DNA from 2 places in the Streptomyces pactum genome. Region 1 is predicted to be linked to the other one. Evidence: predicted binding sites of a transcription regulator. Region 1 holds the regulator's gene; the other holds the start of a gene.

Region 1 (5,180 bases):
GAGAAGTTCCTCAAGGACAACGAGGACAAGGTCCCGGGCGAGGTCAAGACCGAGGTCGAGGGTGCCGTCGCCGAGCTGAAGGAGAAGCTCAAGGGCGAGGACACCGCCGAGATCCGCACCGCCACGGAGAAGGTCGCCGCCGTCTCGCAGAAGCTGGGCCAGGCGATGTACGCCGACGCCCAGGGCGCGCAGGCCGCCGGCGGCGAGGCTCCGGGCGCCGGTGCCACCGGTGACAAGGGTGGCGACGACGACGTCGTCGACGCCGAGATCGTGGACGACGAGCGCAAGGACGGTGCCGCGTGACGGAGGAGACCCCGGGTTTCGAGGAGAAGCCTGACGTCCCCTCCGGCGCCACCCCTGACGACGCCGAGCCGCAGGCCGCCTCCGAAGAGGGGGCGGCCCCGGCCGGGGACGCGAGCGAGAACGCGGGCCTGGTGGCCCAACTGGACCAGGTGCGTACGGCGCTGAACGAGCGCACGGCGGACCTCCAGCGACTCCAGGCCGAGTACCAGAACTACCGTCGCCGGGTCGAGCGGGACCGCGTCGCGGTCAAGGAGGTCGCCGTCGCGAACCTCCTGTCCGAGCTGCTTCCCGTACTCGACGACATCGGCCGCGCCCGGGAGCACGGCGAACTCGTCGGCGGCTTCAAGTCCGTCGCGGAGTCGCTGGAGTCGACCGTGGCCAAGCTGGGCCTCCAGCAGTTCGGCAAGGAGGGCGAGCCCTTCGACCCGACGATCCACGAGGCCCTGATGCACTCCTACGCGCCGGATGTCGCGGAGACGACGTGCGTCGGGATCCTGCAGCCCGGGTACCGGATCGGCGAACGCACCATCCGCCCCGCGCGGGTGGCGGTGGCCGAGCCGCAGCCGGGCGCCCAGCCGGCCAAGCCGGCCGAGGACAACACCGAGGCGCAGGCCGACTCCGCCCAGGACGCCGGGCACAAGGAGAGCGGTGGCCCGGAGGAGGGCTGAGCTCGAAGTGACGAGAGAGGAGGGACGTCGGGGATGAGCACCAAGGACTTCATCGAGAAGGACTACTACAAGGTCCTCGGCGTCCCCAAGGACGCCACCGAGGCCGAGATCAAGAAGGCGTACCGGAAACTCGCCCGCGAGTACCACCCGGACGCCAACAAGGGAAACGTCAGGGCGGAGGAGCGCTTCAAGGAGATCTCCGAAGCCAACGACATTCTCGGTGACCCGAAGAAGCGCAAGGAGTACGACGAGGCCCGCAGCCTCTTCGGCAACGGCGGTTTCCGTCCGGGGCCGGGCGCGGGCGGCGGCACCTTCAACTTCGACCTGGGCGACCTCTTCGGAGGCGGCGCCCAGGGCGGGGGACAGGGCGGCGCCGGCGGCTTCGGCGGCGGCCTCGGCGACGTCTTCGGGGGCCTGTTCAACCGCACCGGCGCCGGCGGTCCCGGCACCGGCACGCGGACCCAGCCGCGGCGCGGCCAGGACATCGAGTCCGAGGTCACCCTGAGTTTCACGGAGGCCATCGAGGGCGCGACGGTCCCGCTGCGGATGTCCTCGCAGGCCCCCTGCAAGGCCTGTTCGGGCACCGGTGACAAGAACGGCACGCCGCGCGTGTGCCCGACCTGCGTCGGCACCGGCCAGGTCGCCCGGGGCTCGGGCGGTGGCTTCTCGCTCACCGACCCGTGCCCGGACTGCAAGGGCCGCGGCCTGATCGCGGAGGACCCCTGCGACGTCTGCAAGGGCTCCGGGCGGGCCAAGTCGTCCCGGACGATGCAGGTCCGCATCCCGGCCGGGGTCCTTGACGGGCAGCGCATCCGGCTGCGCGGCAAGGGCACGCCGGGCGAGCGGGGCGGACCGGCGGGCGACCTGTACGTGGTCGTGCACGTCAAGGAACACCCCGTCTTCGGCCGCAAGGGCGACAACCTCACCGTCACCGTCCCGGTCACCTACGCCGAGGCCGCCCTCGGCGGCGAGGTCCGGGTGCCGACGCTGGGCGGTCCGCCCGTCACGCTGAAGCTGCCGGCGGGCACTCCGGGAGGCCGCACCATGCGTGCCAGGGGCAAGGGCGCGGTCCGCAAGGACGGCACCCGCGGCGACCTCCTGGTCACCGTCGAGGTGAGTGTTCCGAAGGACCTGACGGGGAAGGCTCGTGATGCGCTGGAGGCGTATCGCGAGGCGACCGCGGACGAGGATCCGCGAGCGGAGTTGTTCCAGGCCGCGAAGGGAGCTTGACGGAGATGGACGGTCGTCGACGCAATCCGTATGAACTGACCGAGGACACCCCGGTCTACGTCATCTCGGTGGCGGCCCAGCTCTCCGGCCTGCACCCGCAGACGCTGCGCCAGTACGACCGCCTCGGCCTGGTCTCCCCGGACCGCACGGCTGGCCGCGGCCGGCGCTACTCGGCCCGGGACATCGAACTGCTCCGCACGGTGCAGCAGTTGTCGCAGGACGAGGGCATCAACCTGGCCGGCATCAAGCGCATCATCGAACTGGAGAACCAGGTCGCCGCGCTCCAGGCCCGTCTGGCGGAGCTGCAGGACGCCCTCGAAGGGGCGGCCACGGCGATGCGCCAGCGGGAGGCGGCGGTACACGCCTCGTACCGCCGCGACCTGGTCCCGTACCAGGAGGTACAGCAGACCAGCGCCCTGGTGGTGTGGCGGCCCAAGCGGCACGGCCAGTCCGCGGACTGACGGTCCGCACCAGGCGGAACGGCGCGACGACGGGCCCGGAGTCCCGACCGGTTCTCCGGGCCTGTTCGCAACGTTGCTGTCTCATTGGTCTAGTACTTCTTGACGATTTCGTGAAGACAGCGTTGGCTTCCCTCACCTGGGTCACCACAACACCCGTGTGTCGGAAGGTAAGCGCAGTGAACAGCCGTGCCCGTCGTATCGCCATATCCGTGGCCGCGTCCATGATGACCTTCTCGCTGGCCTCCTGTGGTGTGCTGGGCGCGTCCGAGAGCAGTGACGAGGCGAGTCCCACCAAGGGCAACGACATCACCGTGGCCCTGCTGCTCCCGGAGAAGGCGAACACGCGCTACGAGCAGTTCGACTACCCGTACTTCAAGGCGAAGGTCGCCGACCTCACGCGCGACCAGGGCGACGTCAAGTACGCCAACGCCGAGGCGAACGCCTCGAAGCAGGCCGACCAGATGCAGCAGATGATCGACGACAGGGTCGACGTGATCGTCCTGGACGCGGTCGACGCGAAGTCCATCGGTGACAGCGTGCAGAAGGCCAAGGACGCCGGTATCCCCGTCATCGCCTACGACCGGCTGGCCGAGGGTCCGATCGACGCCTACATCTCCTTCGACAACGAGCTGGTCGGCGAGGTGCAGGGCCGTTCCCTCGTCGAAGCGCTCGGCGACGGCGCGGACACCTCCGACAAGATCGTCATGATGAACGGCTCGCCCACCGACCCGAACGCCAAGCAGTTCAAGGCGGGCGCCATGTCCGAGCTGAACGGCAAGGTGACGATCGCCCAGTCCTTCGACACCAAGGACTGGAAGCCGGACAACGCCGAGGCGAACATGGCCGAGGCGATCGAGAAGATCGGCAAGAACAACATCGCGGGCGTCTACTCCGCCAACGACGGCATGGCGGGCGGCGTCATCAAGGCCCTGGAGGACGCGGGCGTCACCGACCTGCCGCCCATCACCGGCCAGGACGCGGAACTCTCCGCGGTGCAGCGGATCGTCACCGGCGAGCAGTACATGAGCGTGTACAAGTCCTACCCGCAGGAGGCCGAGAACGCCGCGGAGATGGCCGTGGCGCGGGTCCAGGGCCGGGACATCCAGTTCGAGGCGCTCGCCCGCGACAAGGTCGACAGCCCCACCCACAAGGGCATCCCCGCGCAGCTCGTCCCGGTCGTCGCCCTGACGCAGGACAACATCGAGCAGACCGTCGTCGCCGACGGCTTCTACAAGGTCTCCGACATCTGCACCGCCAAGTACGCGGCGGACTGCGCGGAGATCGGGCTGAAGTAGCCGGTCCCCCGGCCCCGGTGCACTGCCCGGACATACCGGAGGCAACCGGTGCTTTCCGGTCGCCGCGCCGCGTGGAGCCGTGTTGCGGACCCGGTCCCGGCCGCGCATAGTTGCGCTGCGGAAAGAGCCGGAACCGGGGGTGGGATGGGCGATGGCCGGGCACGGGGCGGATGAGCATCCTCACGGTGCCGACCGGCTGTGCGCGGCCGGGGACCGCGTGTACTCCCGGGCCGTACGACGCGGCCGGGTACCCCGCCGGGACGCCGAGCCGGTCCCCTGCCTCCTCGAACTGGCCCTGCTGCACCCGGACCCCGACGACATGGACTGGCTGGTGCCGACCTCACCGCAGGAGGTCATGACCCGGCTGCTGCGCGGGGTCCACGACGAGGTCAACGCCAGTCAGCGGCGGGTGGGCTCGGCGGTGGAGGCGTTCGAGCGGTACGCGGGCCTCGGCCGCCAGCTCCAGACCTCGGCCGGCACGGAGGGTACGGCGATCCGGGTCCTCGACGGGCTGGCGCGCATCCAGGCGGCCATGGACGAGGCGACGCAGGCGTGCACGACGGAGGTGCTCACCGTCCAGCCCGGCGGCATCCGGCGCGAGCCGGAGCTGTCGGAGGGCCTGCACCGGGCGCTGGCGCTGCGCGGGCGCGGGGTGCGGATGCGGGACCTGTACACGCACGTCGCCCGGCACGGTCAGGGCCTGCTCAACTACCTGGAACTCATGGGCGACGCGGTGGAGGCCCGCACCCTCGACGAGGTCATCGACCGCCTCATCCTCTTCGACCGCACGGTCGCCTTCATCCCCGCCAACACCGACCGCACGATGGCCCTCGAACTGCGCCACCCCGCCCTGATCGCCTACCTGGTCACGGTCTTCGAACGCCTGTGGCGCCTGGCCATCCCGCTGACCGCGCCCCTCCCCGACACCGGCATCAAGGGCATCTCCCACCGCGAGCAGTCCATCGCGGCCCTGCTGGCCGAGGGCCACCAGGACGCGGTGATCGCGGAGCGCCTGGGCATAAGCGTCCGCACGGCGCGGGCACACATCGCCCGCCTGTCCGAGACGCTGGGGGCGGCGAGCCGTACCCAGTTGGGGGTGCGCATCGCCCAGGCCGGCCTGGACGGCGCCCCGCGCCTGCCCGCCACGATCAGTCTGCCCGATCAGGCTTCTGGTCGAGAATCCCCGACTGCCCGATGAGGTAGCCGAGTTGCGCCCGGCTCTC
Region 2 (5,180 bases), 1.1 Mb from region 1:
GGCAAGGGCCCGGGCCTCCCCACGGGAGCCCCGGGCCCTGTCCTTGCGGTCGCGTCCTCCCCAAGTGCCTAAAGCCTGGGAGCTGCTCCCGTCACCGCGACCGGAATCTCCGACTCCGCACCGTTCGTCGCCGGTGCCAGTGCCAGTTCCAGGACCTGGCGGACGTCGGTGACGGCGTGGACGTCGAGCTTGTCCAGCACCTGGGCCGGGACGTCGTCCAGGTCGGGCTCGTTGCGCTTGGGGATGATCACCGTGGTGATGCCCGCCCGGTGCGCCGCGAGCAGCTTCTGCTTGACCCCGCCGATCGGCAGCACACGGCCGGTCAGCGAGACCTCTCCGGTCATCGCCACGTCGGTGCGGACCAGCCGCCCGGAGAGCAGCGAGGCCAGCGCCGTGGTCATGGTGATGCCGGCGCTCGGGCCGTCCTTGGGGACCGCGCCCGCCGGGAAGTGGATGTGCACGCCCCGGTCCTTCAGATCGCCCACCGGCAGCTCCAGCTCGGCGCCGCGGCTGCGCAGGAAACTCAGCGCGATCCGCGCCGACTCCTTCATCACGTCGCCGAGCTGACCGGTCAGGGTCAGGCCCGCCGCGCCCGTCTCGGGGTCGGCCAGCGACGCCTCCACGTACAGGACGTCGCCGCCCGCGCCGGTGACCGCGAGGCCGGTGGCCACGCCCGGCACCGAGGTGCGCCGCTCGGCCGGTTCCTGGGCGGACTCGGGCACGTGGTGCGGCCGGCCGATCAGGGCACGCAGGTCGCCGTCGGTGACGGTGAACGGCAGTTGCCGTTCGCCCAGCTCGTGCTGGGCCGCCAGCTTGCGCAGCAGCCGGGCGATCGACCGCTCCAGGGTGCGCACGCCCGCCTCACGGGTGTACTCGCCGGCCAGCTTGCGCAGCGCGCTCTCGTCGACCGTGACCTCGTCCCGGTCGAGTCCGGCGCGCTCGAGCTGGCGCGGGAGCAGGTGGTCGCGGGCGATGACGATCTTCTCGTCCTCGGTGTAGCCGTCGAGGCGGACCAGCTCCATGCGGTCGAGCAGGGCCTCCGGGATGGCCTCCAGGACGTTGGCCGTCGCGAGGAAGACCACGTCGGACAGGTCGAGCTCGACCTCCAGGTAGTGGTCCCGGAAGGTGTGGTTCTGGGCCGGGTCGAGCACCTCGAGCAGGGCGGCGGCCGGGTCGCCCCGGAAGTCGGAGCCGACCTTGTCGATCTCGTCGAGGAGCACGACCGGGTTCATGGAGCCCGCCTCCTTGATCGCCCGGACGATCCGGCCGGGCAGCGCGCCGACGTACGTACGCCGGTGGCCGCGGATCTCGGCCTCGTCGCGGACACCGCCGAGGGCGACGCGGACGAACTCGCGGCCCATCGCGTGGGCGACGGACTCGCCGAGGCTGGTCTTGCCGACGCCGGGCGGGCCCACCAGCGCCAGCACGGCGCCGCCGCCCCGTCGCCCACCACCGCCCTCAGCCGAGGCGCTTCGCGCCGCCCCCTTGTCGGGCCGGCCGCCGACGACGCCGAGGCCCCGGTCGACGCGCCGCTTGCGCACCGCCAGGTACTCGGTGATCCGCTCCTTGACGTCCTCCAGACCCGCGTGCTCGTCGTCGAGGACGGCCTGCGCACCCCGGATGTCGTAGGCGTCCTCGGTGCGGACGTTCCACGGCAGTTCGAGGACGGTGTCGAGCCAGGTGCGGATCCAGGAGCCCTCCGGCGACTGGTCGGAGGACCGCTCCAGCTTGTCGACCTCCTTGAGGGCGGCCTCGCGGACCTTCTCGGGCAGGTCGGCGGCCTCGACGCGGGCGCGGTAGTCGTCGGACTCCTCGCCCTCCTGCTCGCCGTTGAGATCGCGCAGTTCCTTGCGCACGGCTTCGAGCTGGCGGCGCAGCAGGAACTCCCGCTGCTGCTTGTCCACGCCCTCCTGGACGTCCTTGGCGATGGTCTCGGCGACGTCCTGCTCGGCGAGGTGGTCGCGCAGTTGCTGGGTGGCGAGCCGCAGCCGGGCGACCGGGTCGGCGGTCTCCAGGAGCTCGACCTTCTGCTCGGTGGTGAGGAAGGGCGAGTAGCCGGAGTTGTCGGCGAGCGCGGAGACGCCGTCGATGGCCTGGACGCGGTCGACCACCTGCCAGGCACCGCGCTTGCGCAGCCAGGCGGTGGCGAGCGCCTTGTACTCCTTCACCAGCTCGGTGACCTGGCCGGGCAGCGGGTCGGGCACGGTGTCGTCGACGCGCGTGCCCTCGACCCACAGCGCGGCGCCGGGGCCGGTCGTGCCGGCACCGATCCGCACGCGGTCCCGGCCGCGGATCAGGGCTCCCGGGTCGCCGTCGGCCAGCCGGCCGACCTGCTCCACCGTGCCGAGGACGCCGGTCTTGGCGTAGGTGCCGTCGACGCGCGGGACGAGCAGGACCCGGGGCTTGCCGGGCTCGGACCTGGCGGCGGCCTGGGCGGCCTCCACCGCGGCCCGTACCTCGGCGTCGCTCAGGTCCAGGGGGACGACCATTCCGGGCAGGACCACTTCGTCGTCGAGCGGCAGCACGGGCAGGGTGAGCGGTGTGAAGGCGGCGGACTCAGCAGCCATGATCTCCCCTTCGGCAGTCAAGTTGAGTTACATCGACTCAATGAAAGCGAGCCCTTGATTGTTCCCCACAGCGTGTTCGCTCTGAGCGATCAAGGGGGCGGGAGCCTCGGGACCCGCGGCGGGGAGCCCCGGGGCCCGGTACCGCCAGGGCCCGGTACCGCCAGGGCCCGGGGCCCGTGGCGGCAGGCGCTTCGGACCCCTTGGACGGGAGCACGGGCGAAGGCCCCGGCATTCCCCCTGCCAGGATGGGCCGATGCCCACCACTTCCCACGACTCCTACGACATCCCCGAAGTGCTGGACCGTCGCGAGGGCCCGCACGGCGAGGTCGTCCTGCGCCGGCACGGGGCGCTGCTGCAGATCATCGCGAACGGCTGCTTCCTGATGGACACCTCCGACGGACGCTCGGAGCGGCACCTGGTCGACGCGGCGGCCGACGCCCTCGCCGCCTCCGCCGGACGGAGCGCGCCGCACCTGCTCATCGGCGGGCTCGGCGTCGGCTTCTCGCTCGCACACGCCGCCGCCGACCCCCGCTGGGGCCGGATCGCGGTCGTCGAGCGCGAGCGCGCCATCATCGACTGGCACCGGGACGGACCGCTGGCCGCGCTGTCCACCGAGGCGCTGGCCGATCCGCGCGCGGAGATCGTGGAAGCGGATCTCGTGGAGTACGTCAATGAGACATCCGACACGTACGACGCGCTCTGTCTCGACATCGACAACGGCCCCGGCTGGACCGTCACCGAGGGCAACGACGGGCTCTACGCGCCGGCCGGACTCGCGGGCTGCGCAAGGGTGTTGAGGCCCGGCGGGGTGCTTGCCGTATGGTCTGCGCAGCCCTCTGTGGAATTCGAAGAAACCTTGCGTAATGCCGGGTTCCAACACGTGCGTACCGAAGAGATCCCCGTTGCCCGGGGCGTTCCGGACGTCGTCCACCTCGGCATCGGGCCTGGATAGCAAAGGCGCGGTGCCTCCCCGTACGCTGCTGCTCTGACGCGGATCATTCAAGCGTCAAGCGCAGTCATGGGATCACCCCACGGATTCCGGAAAGCACACCTCAGGGGCGGGCGATGGAGCAGACACAGACCTCCCACAACGGCACGGCGACGGCAACTCCGGGCGCACAGCGACGGGTGCTGGTGGTCGAGGACGACCAGACGATCGTGGACGCCATCGCGACCCGCCTGCGCGCCGAGGGGTTCCTGGTGCAAACGGCGGGCGACGGTCCGTCCGCGGTCGACACGGCCGAGGCATGGCAGCCCGACCTGCTGATCCTCGACATCATGCTGCCCGGCTTCGACGGCCTGGAGGTCTGCCGGCGCGTGCAGGCCCAGCGTCCGGTGCCGGTGCTGATGCTCACCGCGCGCGACGACGAGACGGACATGCTGGTCGGGCTCGGCGTGGGCGCCGACGACTACATGACCAAGCCGTTCTCGATGCGCGAGCTGGCCGCGCGCGTGCACGTCCTGCTGCGCCGGGTGGAGCGGGCCGTCGTGGCCGCCTCCACGCCGCGCAGCGGCATCCTGCGCCTCGGCGAACTGGAGATCGACCACGCGCAGCGCCGGGTGCGGGTGCGCAGCGACGACGTGCACCTCACCCCCACCGAGTTCGACCTGCTGGTCTGCCTGGCGAACACCCCGCGCGCGGTGCTCTCCCGTGAGCAGTTGCTGGCCGAGGTGTGGGACTGGGCGGACGCCTCCGGCACCCGGACCGTCGACAGCCACATCAAGGCGCTGCGGCGCAAGATCGGCGCCGAGCGCATCCGCACGGTGCACGGCGTGGGCTACGCGCTGGAGACACCGACGCCATGAGCCGAGGGCGTCAGGCCGCACGGAGGAGCCCCGGCCCCCGGAGCACCGGGGATCCCTGGGGCGGCGTACGCCCGTTCTCGATCAAGACCAAGCTGGGCGCGCTGGTCGTCACGTCGGTGCTGATCACCACCGGCCTTTCGGTGATAGCGGTGCACACCAAGACGGAGCTGCGCTTCATCACCGTCTTCTCGATGATCGCCACGCTGCTGATCACCCAGTTCGTCGCGCACTCGCTCACCGCACCGCTGGACGAGATGAACGCCGTGGCCCGCTCCATCTCGCACGGGGACTACACGCGCCGGGTGCGGGAGAACCGCCGGGACGAACTGGGCGACCTCGCCGTCACCATCAACCGCATGGCCGACGACCTGGAGGCCCAGGACCTCCAGCGCAAGGAGCTGGTGGCGAACGTCTCGCACGAGCTGCGCACCCCCATCGCGGGCCTGCGCGCGGTGCTGGAGAACATCGTCGACGGGGTCACCGAGGCCGATCCGGAGACCATGCGCACGGCGCTCGGGCAGACGGAGCGGCTCGGCCGGCTGGTGGAGACGCTGCTGGACCTCTCCCGCCTGGACAACGGCGTCATACCGCTGCGCAAGCGGCGCTTCGAGGTGTGGCCGTACCTGTCCGGCGTCCTGAAGGAGGCCAACATGGTCGCGTCGGCACGCGCGGGCATCGCCTCCGGCTCCGGCAACCACACCCGTACCGACGTGCATCTGGCCCTCGACGTCTTCCCGCCCGAGCTGACCGCGCACGCCGACCCCGAGCGCATCCACCAGGTCGTCGCCAACCTCATCGACAACGCGG

The links. The regulator HspR, encoded in region 1, represses chaperone genes until heat shock. The targets are predictions, from matches to a motif close to TTGAGNNNNNNNNNCTCAA.
Region 2: the regulator HspR is predicted to act here: its motif matches at 2,590-2,608, upstream of lon (endopeptidase La).

What each region holds. Positions count from the first base shown of each region.
Region 1 is NZ_CP019724.1:4,161,312-4,166,491, reverse strand. It holds gene dnaK (molecular chaperone DnaK) at 1-303, shown strand, start outside; gene grpE (nucleotide exchange factor GrpE) at 300-971, shown strand; gene dnaJ (molecular chaperone DnaJ) at 1,005-2,201, shown strand; gene B1H29_RS17475 (heat shock protein transcriptional repressor HspR) at 2,207-2,662, shown strand; gene B1H29_RS17470 (sugar ABC transporter substrate-binding protein) at 2,839-3,957, shown strand; gene B1H29_RS17465 (helix-turn-helix transcriptional regulator) at 4,109-5,155, shown strand; gene B1H29_RS17460 (helix-turn-helix transcriptional regulator) at 5,106-5,180, opposite strand, start outside.
Region 2 is NZ_CP019724.1:3,020,758-3,025,937, forward strand. It holds gene lon (endopeptidase La) at 69-2,567, opposite strand; gene B1H29_RS12120 (spermidine synthase) at 2,821-3,519, shown strand; gene B1H29_RS12125 (response regulator transcription factor) at 3,633-4,373, shown strand; gene B1H29_RS12130 (sensor histidine kinase) at 4,370-5,180, shown strand, end outside.